DNA from 3 places in the Shinella agrisoli genome. Region 3 is predicted to be linked to each of the others. Evidence: riboswitches for the same ligand, from Rfam matches in the RefSeq annotation. Region 3 holds a riboswitch; each other region holds the start of a gene.

Region 1 (5,416 bases), on a different contig from region 3:
TGGGCGCGGTGGATCAGGTCGGGGAAGGGCAGGTCGTGAACCGCCTGCGCTTCCTCAATGCTCCAGTCGGTGCGGATCATCGGGCAGCCCCGCTCCGCAGGCTGCGCCAGCCGCAGATCAGCGCCACACCGAGACCGGTCTTGAGCAGATCGCCGAGAAGGAACGGAGCAAGCCCTGTGGAGATCAGGGACCGTGCGGGCACGAAGGCTACGAGCCAGGCAAGCCCGGCGGCGTAGACGACGGCAAGGCCCGCAAGCATGGCACCTGCAATTCGAAGAGCGCTCCCGTTGCTGGCCAGCCACCCGGTTAGCCAGCTGGCGGCGAGGAACCCCAAAAGGTAGCCGCCGGTCGGACCCAGCGCATGGGACAGGCCAATGCCGCGCTCGGGAGAACCGGAGAAGATAGGCAAGCCGGTAAGCCCGGCGCCGAGATATGCCGCCATCGCAGCCAGACCGAGGCGAGGCCCCATTGCCACCGAAAGAGTGAGCACCGCCAGCGTGTGCAATGTCATGGGTACCGGCCAGAACGGCAGCTGCACTTTGGCGCTGACAGCGATCAGCGCAGCGGCGCCGATGACGAGCCCCCAATAGCGCAGGACATTGGACGGGCGATGACGTATGGCGGCTGACTGATGCATCGAGACATCTCCAGTTGCTACAGATAATCTATAACAATTTGGATTCGATGCATGAGGCAACAGAGATTATAGATAATTAGTCGAGAAGCTTTTCAGCCACCTGGATTTCCACGCTGGGTCGCGGGCCGGTGCGGCGCCCCATCCAGCCAACATGACGGGCGAGAATATCGCACGCTACGTCAGTTTGTCCGCGGCGAAGCGCTGTAAGGATCGCGCGGTGATCATGGTCCGTGCGCGCCTCCCAATCCGAACGCCACGCGGCGAAAAGAAAGCGGGCGCTCGCGAGATGGAGGTCGTCTATCGTCGCAAGCAGGCGCGGCATGCCGCATGGTTCGAGAATCATTCGATGAAACGCGCGGTTAGCCTTCTCCCAATCCCGTACGTTCCGTGCTTGCTCCGCATGAACGGTAGCTTCCTCGGCCTTTGCCAGGAGCGCCAGCGTGAGCTTTGGGCCAGCGTGTTTCAGGGCGAGAGCCTCAAGCGAGGCACGCATCTCCGCCACCTCGCGTAGCTCTGCCACATCGAAAGAGGTTACGCGAACACCCTTGTGAGGTTCGCTGGAGGCCAGGCCCTTGGCCTCAAGCCGTCGGAAAGCCTCCCGCACTGGCACGTGACTGGCCCCGAACTCTTCGGCGATATGGTCCTGTCGCAGACGCGATCCCGGCTGCAATCGGCCCGAAACGATCCTCTCGGTAAGCGTGGCTTCGATCTTTCTTACCACTGTATCGTCGGCTTTACTCATGATTATAGATAATTCAGAAGCTGCGCGCCTAGCAAGGAGGAGACGATTGCTGCAGGAAAATTTCCGCGGAAAAGCCAGTCAAAGGTCAACGGCAACTTGCTATTTCGATATTGGCTACCGATTTCGCACGACGTCCCATTGCGAAAGGACACAAAGTTTGAGGCGCCACTCGTCAGCTCCATGGATCTCGCGCGAACTTATTATGCAACGCAGCGCAGGATACCAGCTTGACGCCGCCCCCTTTCACTGAATAGATCGCACTATTCCGAGGGGAGCGTCGAACGGCGCTGAGATGGCGGTGAGCCGGACCCTTGAACCTGATCCGGGTCATGCCGGCGTAGGAACGGAACAAGGGGCTGCCATCGCCCCCTTTCTCCATTCTTCGCTTGCCTGGATCTCCGTGATGACGCTCGGGAGATCGCCAATGCCGCACCAAGCAATCACCAAAACCAGACCGGCCGGCTGAAGCTGAGTGGATGGGAACGCTTTCGTCCATCCTGCGGACGCTGGTGACATTGCTTGCGACGTGGCAGGCGATCGTCTGGATCTGGTCGCCGCCGCGCTATATTCTCCCGGCACCGCTGGACGTGCTGGCGGCCATGCGGCGGCAGCCTGCCTATCTGTTCGAAAACACGCTGGTTACGCTCGCAGAGATCCTGGCGGGGTTCGCGTTCGGCTCCATCCTCGGTGCATTGACCGCGCTGGGCATCGCCGCCCTGCCGCGGCTTGGGCGTCTCGTCTGGCCGATCGTGCTCGTGCTGCAGGCGTTTCCGGTCTTCGTCATCGCGCCGCTGCTCGTCATCTGGCTGGGCTTCGGAATGCCATCCAAAGTGGTCATGGCGATGCTCATCATCTTCTTCCCGGTGACATCGTCCTTCGCCGACGGTCTGCGTCGTATCGACCAAGACCTGCTCGACGCGGCGGCGCTGACAGACGCCAGCCACTGGCAGGCCCTGCTGCATGTGCGCGTTCCGCTCGCCATGCCGGCGCTCGTGTCCGGTCTGCGCGTGGCCGCCCCGCTCGCTCCCCTGGGAGCAGTGGTCGGTGAATGGGTCGGAGCTTCGGCAGGGCTCGGCTTCGTCATGATCCAGGCCAATGCGCGCATGCAGACCGACATGGTGTTCGCGGCCATGACGATCCTGGCGGCCCTCACGCTCTTTCTACGCCATGTCGTTGACGCGCTCGGACCGCACCTCGCTCCGTGGGTTCAGGAGCAATCAACCCCTCACTTCTACATCGCAAATGGAGCCTCTCATGATCCGCAAGACTGCCCTTGCCCTGGCCGCCAGCCTCGTGCTGGCCGGCCCGGTCGCTGCCCAGGACAAACTGACCGTGCTGCTCGAATGGTTCGTCAATCCAGACCATGCGCCTCTCGTCGTCGCCCGGGAACTCGGCCTATTCGAGAAGGCGGGGCTCGAGGTCGAACTGCTGCCGCCGGCCGATCCGTCGATCGTGCCGCGTGCCGTCGCCTCCGGGCAGGCGGAGATCGGTGTGCACTACCAACCTAATCTCTATCTCGACCATGAGGCTGGTGTGCCGTTGGTGCGGTTCGGGACGCTCGTCGAAACGCCGCTTAACACATTGACCGTTCTGGCCGATGGCCCGATCAAGAACCTCAGGGATTTGGCCGGCAAGCGCGTCGGGTTTTCTGTGTCGGGCTTCGAGGGCGTGATCCTTTCCACGATGCTGTCGAACGCAGGCGTGAAGTCCGATGACGTAGAGCTCGTGAACGTCAACTTCGCGCTGACGGCATCGCTGATCGGTGGCAAGGTCGAGGCCACCATCGGTGGCTTTCGCAATTTCGAGCTGACACAGATGCGGTTGGGGGGGCACGAGGGCAAGGCGTTCTTCCCGGAGGATTACGGTGTTCCCGTCTATGACGAACTGATCTTCGTCACTCGCCCGGATCTGGTCTCGGATGAACGCCTCGTCCGCTTCCTTGATGCCGTCGAGAAGGGAGCGATCTACCTTACCAATCATCCGCAAGAAAGCTGGGAACTCTTCATCCGCGCCTATCCCGATCTGGATGACGAGTTGAACCGGCGGGCATGGGCCGACACCTTGCCGCGTTTTGCCAAGCGCCCCGCCGCGCTTGATAGCGGACGCTATGAGCGCTTCGGCAAATTCCTTGCGAAGAACGGGCTTATCAAGTCCGAGCCGGCGCTCGCCGACATCGCGGTCGAACTGCGATAAGCCCACAATTGTTCCTAAGCGCGGACCTGCCGATGCAGGCAGCCGACCTGCTGGAACGCGCGGACACGGTCCCGTGCGTTCGCTGTCGTGCACACAGTAGTTCAAAAGCTCGTGGTGAACGGCCTGTTCACATTGGGCGCTATTCGGTCCATGACTTGCTCGCTGGGCGAAGTGGAAGCATTTGTCAGGAATGCTGAGGGGCTCGTGGTCAATCTCAGAACGCTCGGTGCATGAATACGCGCTCTTCATTCCATTCCGGCACAGGTTTGAACCAGCCCTCGGATAATAGGGAAAGGATTTGCCCGATCCCCTTGCAAGGGCCGTAGGCGGCCGGGAAATCCGGCCGCACAGCACTCTTGTCATGACCGGCGACAGCGGGTAGGCCGATGCAGCAACGACGTTTTCCTGGCGGCAGATATGGCCGGTGGAAGAATGCCGGCCGGCCATGCAAACCTATAGCGTGCGGCGCGTCCTGCACGGCGACGAGGGCGTCGCCTCCCGCTGGGCGGCCAATGTGCGGCCCAGAGATATTGCCGGCATCTGGTTCTATGCCGTCGGCTTAGGGATCGTTCCGCCCAGTTATTCGAATTTTTGCGTCGTTGCGGCTATCTTTCCATAGATGAGACCTTTGCCATACGAAGACTTTATCGCTCGGGATAATTTCCATCTTCGACGACACGACAACAAGATTCGTTTATCGCGTCCAGTGACGCCTTTATTGCGTGCATTCCCACTTTGTTCACGGGCTTGCAGCACCATTGAAGAATACCTGTTTCAACAATCGTCGCTATTCCCGACCCGTCATCCGGTGAGGGGCATTAGCGGTGCGCACAACGTCGGAAATTAGCAGGGGAGCATCAAAACTTCGATCTCTTCCCGCGATAAGTCGTTGGCGGTGGTAGTTCAGCGTGAATCTTCGCTAGGGTCTCCAGCCATGCGGCAAGCCCCGCCGGGACCTCCTCGTTTCCTGTTTCCAATGCTTCAATCCATGAAAGCTCACATTGCAACGCGGAAGCCATGTTGATCGGTGTCCAGCGGATGAGGAGAAGGCATTCCGAGAAGCGGGCGGGCGTCATACTGTCAAGAAATCCATTATCGATCGACATAATCTATAGGCTCTCACCCAAAGATGCACTCGGCAGGCTGAACCATCAATGAATGACGGTCCTAAAGGGGGCGGTCCTGGCGACGGCGTTGGGAGCGTACGCGATCCATGTCGCTCCGATCAGCAGACTACCCCGGGAACGTAACTGCTGTTGCAGTCCTCAAATATTTCCAATTCAATCAATTAGTTAACCGACCTTGTGGGCGACGGTTCGAATCCGTTCAAGAGCTTTTTGATCAAACCTAGTGTCGCACCATGGCCGGTTTGTCTATCACCTACATGTCTACATTCTATTGGAATGCTGTATAAATTCGGGCACGTGCAGGAGATTTCGTAAAGCTTCTTAGAAGAAAAGCTAATTGAGCTTCGATTTAACCCGATTACCATATCGGTTTTAAAATGAAATTCCTGAGTGAGGATGATGGTTGTTGGCAAATGTGAAGTCGAGCTCTTCCTTTACCTTCGCGGAGGCTGACCAGATACGGCCGGACGCCTGGAGGGCTGATGCCTGGCTCGCGCCGAAGACGAGTACGGCCAGTTCGGCGATGGCGGTCCTTGCTTCCGGTCGCTCTTTGGTCTTTACAGCCCCCTTTGGGCCGATAGACCAGGTTCCTTCGTTGTCGGGGAAAAGATCGTCCTTGACGGCAATCGCTATCTGCCGCGTTCCGCCAAACCGGCGGGCGGAGAGCAAGGCGGCGAGGTCGAGAGGCCGTATCCAGCTTTCGTCCCGTTGTCCGGA
Region 2 (5,416 bases), on a different contig from region 3:
CGACCACCGCACCGTGACGCGGCAGGCGACGCGCGAGGCCGCCCGCCTCTTGGAGCGCTCGCTTTCGCGCCGCCGCATCTTCTCCGTCTTCCGACGCGCCGCCGCCATCGCGCTCTTCGTCGCCGCCGGCTGGACGGCCCATGCGGTGCTCGGCCCGTTCGGCGCGACGGAGGTCGTCGCCTCCACGCCGCCGCCCGCCTTCGTGGAAGAGGCCGTGCGGGCGCACAAGACCACGCTTCTGCGCGACACGATGGCCTCGCAGCCCGAGACCGAGACCTTCGACCCGGCGGAGATCCGCTCGGCGACGGCCATCGTGCTGCCGGACCTGCCGAAGGGCTGGAATGTCGTCGATACGCAGGTCTTCCCGTCCGCTTACGGGCCGAGCGTCGAACTGGTGCTGGAGCCGCTGAAGGACGAGCGCCTGTCGCTCTTTGCCGTGCGCCCCGGCTCGTTCGCCGTGCAGCACGTGCTGCTCTTCCACGCCGACAACGCCCGTGCCGCCTACTGGCAGATCGGCGACGTCGCCTATGCGCTGGTGTCGGAGAGCCGCAAGGCCGACGACCTGGCACAAACCGCGCGGGACCTCTCGCGCACGCTCTACTGATCAACCGCTTCCATACCGAAGGAGACCATCGATGGAACCTGTACAACAGCGATTTGGCTACGGCGCGCAGGCGCAGTCGGCCGCCCTCTTCGACGAGGGCCTGCGCCAGCACATGCTACGCGTCTACAACTACATGGGCGCGGGCCTGGTCATCACCGGCCTCGTCGCCTTCATCGTCGGCTCGACGCCGGCCCTCTACGTGCCGATCTTCTCCACCCCGCTGAAGTGGGTGGTGATGCTGGCGCCGCTCGCCTTCGTCTTCTTCTTCTCGTTCCGCATCCAGACGATGTCGGCCAGCGCCGCGCAGATGACCTTCTGGGCCTTCTGCGCCGTCATGGGCCTGTCGCTCGCCTCGGTGTTCCTCGTCTTCACCGGCACGAGCATCGCCCGCACCTTCTTCATCGCCGCCACCATGTTCGGCGCCACCAGCCTCTACGGCTATGTGACGAAGCGCGACCTGTCGAAGTTCGGCTCGTTCCTGATGATGGGCCTCATTGGCGTCATCATCGCGTCGATCGTCAACATCTTCCTCGGTTCGAGCGCGCTGCAGTTCGCGATCTCCGTGATCGGCATCGTCGTGTTCGTCGGCCTCACCGCCTGGGACACGCAGAACATCAAGGAGCAGTATGCGGAAAACTTCGACCAGGAATCCCAGCAGAAGCTCGCCGTCTTCGGCGCGCTCTCGCTCTACCTCAACTTCGTCAACATCTTCCAGCTGCTGCTGAACTTCACCGGCGAACGCGAATAGCCGGGGAGAGCAGCTGACTCTTGATCAGCGGTTCGAATGGAACGGCGGGGCAAAACCCCGCCGTTTTGCTTTTGCTCCTACAGTTCTTCCGCCCGAGCATGACGATGGAGAGGGCGGCGCATGCGAGGAAAATGCCAAGTCACGCCGCATGTAAAACGTAACAATTAACTTACACACAATACCCCGTTGACAAATCGCCCCACAGCGTCTTTGCTTGTGCCATTCACCAGGGGGGTCCCGACAAGGGGCTGAGATACTGCTGGCATTCGCAGCGCAGTGACCCGTTGAACCTGATCCAGTTCATACTGGCGTAGGGACGGTGAAAGCGCTGTAGGACCGTGATCCGTCACCCGGATTCCGTATCGGCGTCTTTCCATCATTCCGGCTCTAGGACTGGGTCTCCAAACCGAACTTGGAGCCTCACGATGAACATTGCCGCTCAAAAGATTACCCCGACGGTCACCACGGGCGCCTTGCCCGCCTCGCGCAAGATCCACGTCCCCGGCGAACGGCATCCGGATATCCGCGTGCCGATGCGCGAGATCGCCCTGCACCCGACTTCCGGCGAGCCGCCGGTCACCGTCTACGACGCCTCCGGCCCCTATACCGATCCCGCCCATGTCGTCTCCATCGACAGCGGCCTGCCGCGGCTGCGCGAGGCCTGGATCGCCGCCCGCGGCGACACCGAGAGCTACGAAGGCCGCCATGTGCGTCCGGAGGACAACGGCTTTGCGTCCGGCGAGCGCCTGACGCCGGAATTCCCGGTCCGGAACCGCCCGCGCCGCGCGACGGACGGCAAGGCCGTGACCCAACTCGCCTATGCGCGCGCCGGCGTCATCACGCCCGAGATGGAGTTCATCGCCATCCGCGAAAACCTCGGCCGCAAGGCGGCAAAAGAGGCGCTCGCCCGCGACGGAGAGAGCTTCGGCGCCCATATCCCCGATTTCGTGACGCCGGAATTCGTCCGCCAGGAGGTCGCGAGCGGGCGCGCCATCATCCCCGCCAACATCAACCATCCGGAATCCGAGCCGATGATCATCGGCCGGAATTTCCTGGTGAAGATCAATGCCAATATCGGCAATTCCGCCGTCACGTCCTCGATGGCGGAGGAGGTCGAGAAGATGGTCTGGGCGATCCGCTGGGGCGCGGACACGGTCATGGACCTTTCGACGGGCCGCAACATCCACAACATCCGCGAATGGATCATCCGCAACTCGCCCGTCCCGATCGGCACCGTGCCGCTCTACCAGGCGCTGGAGAAAGTAAACGGCATTGCCGAGGACCTCACCTGGGAGGTCTACCGCGATACGCTGATCGAACAGGCCGAGCAGGGCGTCGACTACTTCACCATCCATGCCGGCGTGCGCCTGCACTACATCCCGCTGACGGTCAACCGCGTCACCGGCATCGTCTCGCGCGGCGGCTCGATCATGGCCAAGTGGTGTCTGCATCACCACCGCGAAAGCTTCCTCTATGAGCATTTCGAGGAGATCTGCGACATCTGCCGCGCCTACGACGTCTCCTTCTCGCTCGGCGACGGCCTGCGCCCCGGCTCGATCGCCGACGCCAACGACGCCGCGCAGTTCGCCGAACTCGAAACGCTCGGCGAACTCACGCAGATCGCCTGGCAGAAGGACTGCCAGGTCATGATCGAAGGCCCCGGCCACGTGCCGATGCACAAGATCAAGGAGAACATGGACAAGCAGCTTGCGACCTGCGGCGAGGCGCCCTTCTACACGCTCGGCCCGCTGACGACCGACATCGCCCCCGGCTACGACCACATCACCAGCGGCATCGGCGCGGCGATGATCGGCTGGTTCGGCACGGCCATGCTCTGCTACGTGACGCCCAAGGAACATCTCGGCCTGCCCGACCGCGACGACGTGAAGGTGGGCGTCATCACCTACAAGATCGCAGCCCACGCCGCCGACCTCGCGAAAGGCCATCCGGCCGCGAAGATACGCGACGACGCACTGTCGCGCGCCCGCTTCGAGTTCCGCTGGGAGGACCAGTTCAACCTCTCGCTCGACCCGGAGACGGCGCGCACCTTCCACGACGAGACGCTTCCCAAGGAGGCGCACAAGGTGGCGCATTTCTGCTCCATGTGCGGCCCGAAATTCTGCTCCATGCGCATCTCGCACGACATCCGCGCCGAGGCGCAGAAGGAGGGGCTGGAGGCCATGGCGGCGAAGTATCGCGAGGGCGGCGACCTCTACATGCCGCTCGAAGCAACAGCGGGAGAATGACCATGCGCATTCTCGTCAAAGGGGCCGGCGTCGCCGGCCTCACCGTCGCCTGGCAGCTCTACCGCCACGGCTTCGACGTCGCCGTCGCGGAGCGTGCCGGAAAGGTCGGCACGGGCGCCTCCGGTTTTGCCGGCGGCATGCTCGCCCCCTGGTGCGAGCGCGAGAGCGCGGAGGAGCCGGTGCTGGCGCTCGGCCGCCTTGCCGTCGACTGGTGGGAGGCGGCGGTGCCCGGCCAGGTGCATCGGCGGGGAACGCTCGTCGTCGCGAGCGGCCGCGATGCCGGCGAGCTCGACCGCTTCGCCCGCCGGACGAGCGGCTGGGAATGGCTGGACGAGGCGGCGATTGCAGCGCTGGAGCCCGATCTCGCCGGCCGTTTCCGCAAGGCCCTGTTCTTCCGCCGGGAGGCCCATCTCGACCCACGGCAGGCGCTTTCGGCCCTGACCGCGGGGCTCGAAGAAGCCCGCATGCGCCTTCTCTTCGCAACGAGTGGGGACGACGGTCCTTACGACCGGGTCATCGACTGCACCGGCTCCGCGCAGATCGGCCGCCTGCCCGATCTCAGGGGCGTGCGCGGCGAGATGCTGTATCTGGAAACCGCCGAGATAAACCTCTCCCGTCCCGTCCGCCTGCTGCATCCGCGCCACCCGATCTACATCGTGCCGCGGGAGAAAAACCGCTTCATGGTCGGCGCGACCATGATCGAAAGCGAGGATGCCGGCCCCATCACCGCCCGCTCCCTGATGGAGCTTCTGAACGCCGCCTACGCCCTGCATCCCGCCTTCGGCGAGGCGCGGCTCACCGAAACCGGCGCGGGCATACGCCCCGCCTATCCCGACAATTTCCCGCGCGTGACGAAGGAGGGAAGCACCCTCCACGTCAACGGCTTCTACCGCCACGGCTTCCTGCTGGCTCCCGCCATGGCAGGCGAGGTCGCGCGGCTTCTGCTTGCGGAACAGAGACAACCGGAAAGGAGGGCATCATGACCTTCATCATCAACGGCGAGGAGCAGGAAGTCGCGGCCGCCACGCTCGCAGACCTGCTTTCCGCCCTCGACTACGAGGGCGAGTGGCTGGCGACCGCGGTGAACGGCGAGCTGGTGCACCGCGAGGACCGCGCCGCCTTCACCCTCGGCGAGCGCGACCGCATCGAAATCCTCTCGCCCATGCAGGGAGGCTGACATGCTGGAACTCTATGGCGTCGAGGTCGCATCCCGCCTGCTGCTCGGCACGGCGCGCTATCCCTCCCCCGCCGTCCTCGCGGAAGCGGTGCGGCGCTCGAAGGCGGAGATCGTCACCGTCTCCCTGCGCCGCGAGACGGCCGGCGGCAAGGCGGGCGGCGCCTTCTTCGAGCTTATCCGCGAGCTTGGCGTGCGGGTGCTGCCGAACACCGCCGGCTGCCACAGCGTGCAGGAGGCGGTGCTGACGGCGAAGATGGCGCGCGACGTCTTCCGCACGGACTGGATCAAGCTGGAGGTGATCGGCCATCACGACACGCTCCAGCCCGACGTCTTCGGCCTCGTCGAGGCGGCGCGCATCCTGACGGGCGAGGGCTTCCAAGTCTTCCCCTATACGACCGACGACCTCGTCGTCGCGGAAAAGCTGCTGGAGGCCGGCTGCCGCGTGCTGATGCCCTGGTGCGCGCCGATCGGCTCGGCACTGGGGCCGGTGAACCCGATGGCGCTCCGTTCCTTCCGCGCCCATTTCCCGGACGTTCCGCTGATCGTCGATGCCGGCATCGGCCGGCCCTCCCATGCAAGCGCGGTCATGGAACTCGGCTATGATGCCGTGCTGCTCAACACGGCCGTCGCCGGCGCCGGCG
Region 3 (5,416 bases):
ACGGTGATGACGGCGGGTGCGAAGCGCCCCGTCTCGCCGAAGGTCCGCAGCATCAGGAACCAGCCCGTCGCCACGACCACCGGCGGCACCAGCAGGATCAGCGAGCCGACCGCCGGCAGGGCGCGGCCCATCAGCCGCGTCGCGGCGCCCGCATCGCCGCTTTCGGCAAGCCGCGGCACCAGCACGATCGGCAGGGCGACGAGGAGGCTGAGGCTCGCCGAGGCGAGCGAGATCGCAAGGCTGGTGGCAAGCGCCCGGTGCAGCAGCGGATCGAGCGCCAGCCGCCCGAAATCGGCGGCGAGCCCGGACACGAGGGTGGCGGCGAGCGGGGCGGCGGTGAAGAGCGTGAAGGCGAGGATGACGAGCCCGTCGGCAAGGCGGCGCCTGCGCCCGTCGAAGCGGCGGACGGCGCGGCCGACCGTTATGCCCTCCTCCGGCGGCCGGCCGAATAGCGAGACCAGCCAGAGCAGCGCCGCCGTCACGGCGATCTGCAGGAAGGCGAGCAGCACGGCGCGCTCCGGGTCGAAATCGAAGCGCAGCGCCTGGTAGATCGCCACCTCGATGGTTGTCGCCGCCGGCCCGCCGCCGAGCGTGAGCACGATGGTGAAGCTCGTCGCGCACAGCATGAAGACGAGGCCGGCGATGCCGGGCAGCACGCGGCGCATGACCGGCCACTCGATGAGCCGGAAGACGGCGCCGTTGCCCATGCCGAGGTTGGCCGACGACAGCCAGTATTCCGGCGGGATGCGGTCGAGCGCGGCGAGAAGGAAGCGCGCGGCGAGCGGCATGTTGAAGAAGACATGGGCGATGAGGATGCCGGCGAGCCCGTAGACGCTGACCGGGTTCTGCAATCCGGCAAGGCGCAGGAGGTCGTTGACGACGCCCTGCCGCCCCCAGATCTCGATGACGCCGAGCGCGGCGACCAGCGCCGGCAGGCCGAGCGGCACGACGGAGAGCCGGAGGATCCAGACGCGCCCCGGAAAGGTCCGCTGCCGGCAGAGCGCGCGGGCGACGGGGATGGCGAGCGCGACGGAGAGCAGCGTCGAGAGCGCCGCCTGCACCAGCGTGAACCGCGCGACACGCGCGATATAGGCATCGAGGAGCGGCGCGGCGCCGCCGCCCGCATGGGCGAGCAGCACCGCCGTCGCCGCGCCGACGAAGAGGAGCACGCCGCCGAGGGCAAGGGCCCCGCCGGCATTGAGCGTGCGTCGTTCGGCGCGGGCGAACATCGCGCCTATCCCGTCACTTGGCGCTCATCACCCCGAGCCATTCGTCGATCCAGGCCTTGCGGTTCGCGGCGATCTCGTCCGGCGACATGAGGAACGTCTTTTCCGGCTTGACCAGCGCCTCGAAGGCGGCCGGCAGCGGCTCGCGGGTCTTCGCCGCCGGCATCATCCAGTTGGTCTCGGGGATGATCGACTGGAAATCCGGCCCCGTCATGAAGGCGAGGAACCGGCGGGCGAGGTCCTTGTCGTCGGAGGTGCGCGTCAGGCCGGCGACCTCGATCTGGATGTAGTGCCCCTCGGAGAAGGCCGCCGCCTTGTAGCGCTCGGTGTTCTCCGCGATCACGTGGTAGGCCGGCGAGGTGGTGTAGGACAGCACCATCGGCGCCTCGCCCTTGGTGAAGAGGCCGTAGGCTTCCGACCAGCCGGGCGTGACGGTCAGCACGCGGTCCTTGAGCTTGCCCCAGGCCTCGGCGGACTCGTCGCCGTAGACGGACTTCACCCAGAGCAGGAGGCCGAGGCCGGGCGTGGAGGTGCGCGGATCCTGGATGACGATCTTCTGCGCCGGATCGCCCTCGACCAGCTCCCTGAGGCTCGTCGGCGGCGTCTTCACGCTCTCGCTGTCGTAGACGACGGCGAAGTGGCCGTAGTCGTAGGGCAGGAACGTGTCGTCGGAGAAATCGCCCGGCACGGCGAGGCCTTCCGGCTTGAGGCCGTGGGGCTCGAAGAGGCCGGTCGCCTTGGCTTCCGTGATGAGGTTGGTGTCGAGGCCGAGAACGAGGTCGGCCTTCGTGCCCTCGCCTTCCAGCTTGAGGCGGGTCAGGAGCTCCACCCCGTCGGCGACGCCGACCCATTCGACCGTGCAGCCGCAGGTCTTTTCGAAGGCTTCCTTGACCTTCGGCCCCGGTCCCCATTCGGCGACGAAGCTCTCGTAGGTATAGACGGTCAGCGTCTTTTCCTGCGCGAAGGCGGGAAGGGCGAGGGAAACGGCGAGCGCCGCGATGGAAGAGAAAAATGCCGTGCGCATCAGCGCCTCCTTGTCTGGTCACAACGGGAATAGGCGCTGGAATGAGCCGTCTAATCCCTCCGCCGGTACGAGCCGGATCAGGTTCTTCGGGTTGGCGGACGCCTCTCAGCCGGCGGGTCGGAACCCGCGGGCACCCCGTTAGAGCGGAAAAAGGCATAATCCCGGGCGCCGCCGCGCGCAAGAGGCGGCGATGGGAAACGGCCAGAGGGGGAATGTATGATCAGCCGGCCGCAGCAGGCGCGCCGAGGGCCTTCTCGATGGCCGGATAGAGCCCTTCCTTCAGGCTCCTGTCGTCGAAGGGGCCGACCTTCTTGTAGAGGATCGTGCCGTCCGGGCCGACCAGGTAGGTTTCCGGGATGCCGTAGACGCCCCAGTCGATCGCCATCTTGCCGACGGGATCGAGGCCGATGGCCGAGAAGGGATTGCCGAGCTCGCCGAGGAAGCGCAGGGCGTTCTCGCTGCCGTCCTTGTAGTTGACGCCGACGACGGTGAGGCGCGGGTCCTTCGACAGCGCCAGGATGATCGGGTGCTCCTGGCGGCAGGGCACGCACCAGGATGCCCAGAAATTGACGAGCGTCAGCTTGCCCCCGGCCGTTCCGGCCGTCAGCGCCGGCACCGGCGCGCCGTCCTTCGTGGCGCCGGCGAGCGGCTCGAGGTCGCGCCAGGGCGCCTTGGTGCCGATGAGGGCCGAGGGGATCTCGGAGATGTCGCGGCCGGAGTTGAGCTGCGTCCAGAAGATCAGCGCGAGGCCGAGGAAGATTGCCAGCGGCAGGGCGGCAAGGATGACGCGCGTGCGCCTGCCGGCGCCTTCGGCGGCCTCCTCGCTCCCGCTCATCGGCCGTCCCCGCCGCGTGCGGACCGGCGGCGGATGCCGGCCGCCTCCAGCCGCTCCAGCTCGCGCCGGCGGCCGCGGTGGTCGATGAAGACCCAGAGCACGAGGCCGATCGCGACGGCGAAGGCGGCGGCGTAGGACGCCATGACGTAGAAGGCGTGGCTCATGCGGCGCCTCCCTCGCGCCCGGCGGACCGGGCCGCATGGCGGCGCAGCACGGCGATGCGGCGGCGCAGTATCTCGTTGCGCATGGCGAGGATATGCAGCGTGAAGAACAGCATGGTGAAGGCGATCGCCATGACGATGAGCGGCCACAGGAATTCCGGGTCGATCGTCGGGCCGTCCATGCGGATGACGCTTGCCGGCTGGTGCAGCGTGTTCCACCATTCGACCGAGAACTTGATGATCGGGATGTTGACGAAGCCGATGAGGATGAGGACGGCGCTGACCTTGGCCGCGCGGGTCGGGTCGTCCATCGCGCGATTGAGCGCGATCAGGCCGAGATACATCAGGAACAGCACGAAGACCGAGGTCAGCCGCGCATCCCACACCCACCAGGTGCCCCACATGGGCTTGCCCCAGAGCGAGCCGGTGATGAGGGCGACGAGCGTGAAGCAGGCGCCGATGGGGGCGGCCGCCTTGGCCGAGACGTCGGCGAGCGGGTGGCGCCAGACGAGCGTGCCGAGCGCGGAAACCGCCATGACCGAATAGCACATCATGGAGAGCCAGGCAGCCGGCACATGCACGTACATGATGCGCACCGTCTCGCCCTGCTGGTAGTCGCCCAGCGTCGTGAAGGAGAGGTAGAGCCCGGCCGCGAACAGACAGAGCGTCAGCCCGGCAAGCCAGGGCCAGACGGCGGCGACCAGCGCCAGGAACCGCGTGGGGTTGGCGAGGTCGCTGAATTTGCGGATGGCAAGGCTCGGTTCGCTCATGGTGGCTCTTCAACGTGTCGGATGGTTCTTTAACGCGTAAGGCCCCCGTCTTCAATTGATCTGCCGCAATCACTTTCCTGTCAATTTTCGCCGTCAGTCGCTCGAAAGGCGGAGCGCCGCCGCCGCCGCGACCGGCCCGATGACCGCAAAGAACAGGTTGAGCGCGACGAGAATGAGGAAAGGCGGCAGGAAAGGCGCCGGATCCTGGATCGCCGCATAGACCGCGCTCACCCCGAAGATCAGGACGGGAATGGCGAGCGGCAGCACGAGGATCGAGACCAGCAGGCCGCCGCGCGGCAGCGCCACGGCGACCGCCGCGCCCGCCGCGCCGATGAAGGTGATCGCCGGCGTGCCGGCCAGCAGCGTCAGCGTCGTGGCGAGGATCGCCGTCTCGTCCATGTTCATGAAGAGGCCGAGCAGCGGCGAGGCGAGGACGAGCGGCAGGCCGGTCGCGATCCAGTGCGCGAGGCACTTGACGAGGACCGTCAGCACCAGCGGCGCCTCCTGCATCAGGAGAAGATCGAGCGAGCCGTCCTCGCGCTCGGCCTGGAACAGCCGGTCGAGGCCGAGGAGGGAGGCCAGCAGCGCGCCGATCCAGAGGATCGCCGGGCCGATGCGCGAGAGCAGGTTGAGGTCAGGGCCGACGCCGAAGGGAATGACGGCGACGACCGTCATGAAGAACAGGACGCCGATCAGCGCGCCGCCGCCGGCGCGCACGGAAAGTTTCAGGTCGCGGGCGAGGAGGGCGATCATGCGGACACCGTGGCGAAGGCGTGCGCAGGGGCACCACCCCCCTCTGCCCTGCCGGGCATCTCCTCCTCAAGGGGGGAGATCGAATCGTGGTTGGGTCCCACCCAAAGCAGACGGTGCAGGGGGAGATGCCCGGCAGGGCAGAGGGGGGTAGCGAAGCGCATGACCATCACCACACATCCTCCATAATCCCGGCAAAGCCCTTCATCCTGAGTTCCTTCACCCCCTCCAGCCCGAGCGGCTGGTGCGTCGCGGCAAGCGCGATGCCGCCGCGGCGAAGATGGGCGGTGACGAGGCCGGCGAACATCGTCTCGGCGGCGGCGTCGAGCGCGGCGGTCGGCTCGTCGAGGATCCAGACCGGCCGCCAGGAAACGAGGAGCTTGGCCATGGCCATGCGGCGCTGCTGGCCGGCGGAGAGGTAGCCGAAGGGCAGGTGCGCGATGCCGCCGAGCCCGACCGCCTCGACCGCCTCGGCGACCGGGACGCCCGCCCCGCCGGGAAAGTCGCCGAAGAAGGATTTCCAGAAGGCGAGATTCTCCTCGACCGTAAGCTCCCGCTTCATCGCATTGCGGTGGCCGAGATAGTGCGCGGCCTCGCCGGGACGCTCGACCGGGTGCGCTGCAGCAAGAAGCTTTACCGTGCCCGACCAG

What was found. A riboswitch is a leader RNA that binds a small molecule or an ion and turns the genes downstream of it on or off. The one in region 3 is predicted to bind thiamine pyrophosphate.
Region 1: another riboswitch for thiamine pyrophosphate. It lies ahead of ACIIOY_RS17655 (ABC transporter permease); the one in region 3 lies ahead of thiB (thiamine ABC transporter substrate binding subunit).
Region 2: another riboswitch for thiamine pyrophosphate. It lies ahead of thiC (phosphomethylpyrimidine synthase ThiC); the one in region 3 lies ahead of thiB (thiamine ABC transporter substrate binding subunit).

Annotation. Positions count from the first base shown of each region.
Region 1 covers NZ_JBJIEP010000016.1:127,899-133,314, forward strand. The annotation lists gene bioB (biotin synthase BioB) at 1-80, opposite strand, end outside; gene ACIIOY_RS17645 (biotin transporter BioY) at 77-637, opposite strand; gene ACIIOY_RS17650 (GntR family transcriptional regulator) at 714-1,379, opposite strand; TPP riboswitch at 1,638-1,740, shown strand; partial or broken gene ACIIOY_RS17655 (ABC transporter permease) at 1,856-2,593, shown strand; gene ACIIOY_RS17660 (ABC transporter substrate-binding protein) at 2,637-3,572, shown strand; gene ACIIOY_RS26815 (hypothetical protein) at 3,988-4,191, shown strand; gene ACIIOY_RS17665 (hypothetical protein) at 4,430-4,648, opposite strand; gene ACIIOY_RS17670 (sterol carrier protein domain-containing protein) at 5,072-5,416, opposite strand, start outside.
Region 2 covers NZ_JBJIEP010000004.1:305,243-310,658, forward strand. The annotation lists gene ACIIOY_RS05515 (anti-sigma factor family protein) at 1-604, shown strand, start outside; gene ACIIOY_RS05520 (Bax inhibitor-1/YccA family protein) at 636-1,352, shown strand; TPP riboswitch at 1,571-1,687, shown strand; gene thiC (phosphomethylpyrimidine synthase ThiC) at 1,778-3,598, shown strand; gene thiO (glycine oxidase ThiO) at 3,601-4,581, shown strand; gene thiS (sulfur carrier protein ThiS) at 4,578-4,775, shown strand; gene ACIIOY_RS05540 (thiazole synthase) at 4,777-5,416, shown strand, end outside.
Region 3 covers NZ_JBJIEP010000031.1:2,888-8,303, forward strand. The annotation lists gene thiP (thiamine/thiamine pyrophosphate ABC transporter permease) at 1-1,229, opposite strand, end outside; gene thiB (thiamine ABC transporter substrate binding subunit) at 1,243-2,250, opposite strand; TPP riboswitch at 2,288-2,398, opposite strand; gene ACIIOY_RS23905 (DsbE family thiol:disulfide interchange protein) at 2,471-3,085, opposite strand; gene ccmD (heme exporter protein CcmD) at 3,082-3,249, opposite strand; gene ACIIOY_RS23915 (heme ABC transporter permease) at 3,246-4,016, opposite strand; gene ccmB (heme exporter protein CcmB) at 4,110-4,769, opposite strand; gene ccmA (heme ABC exporter ATP-binding protein CcmA) at 4,936-5,416, opposite strand, start outside.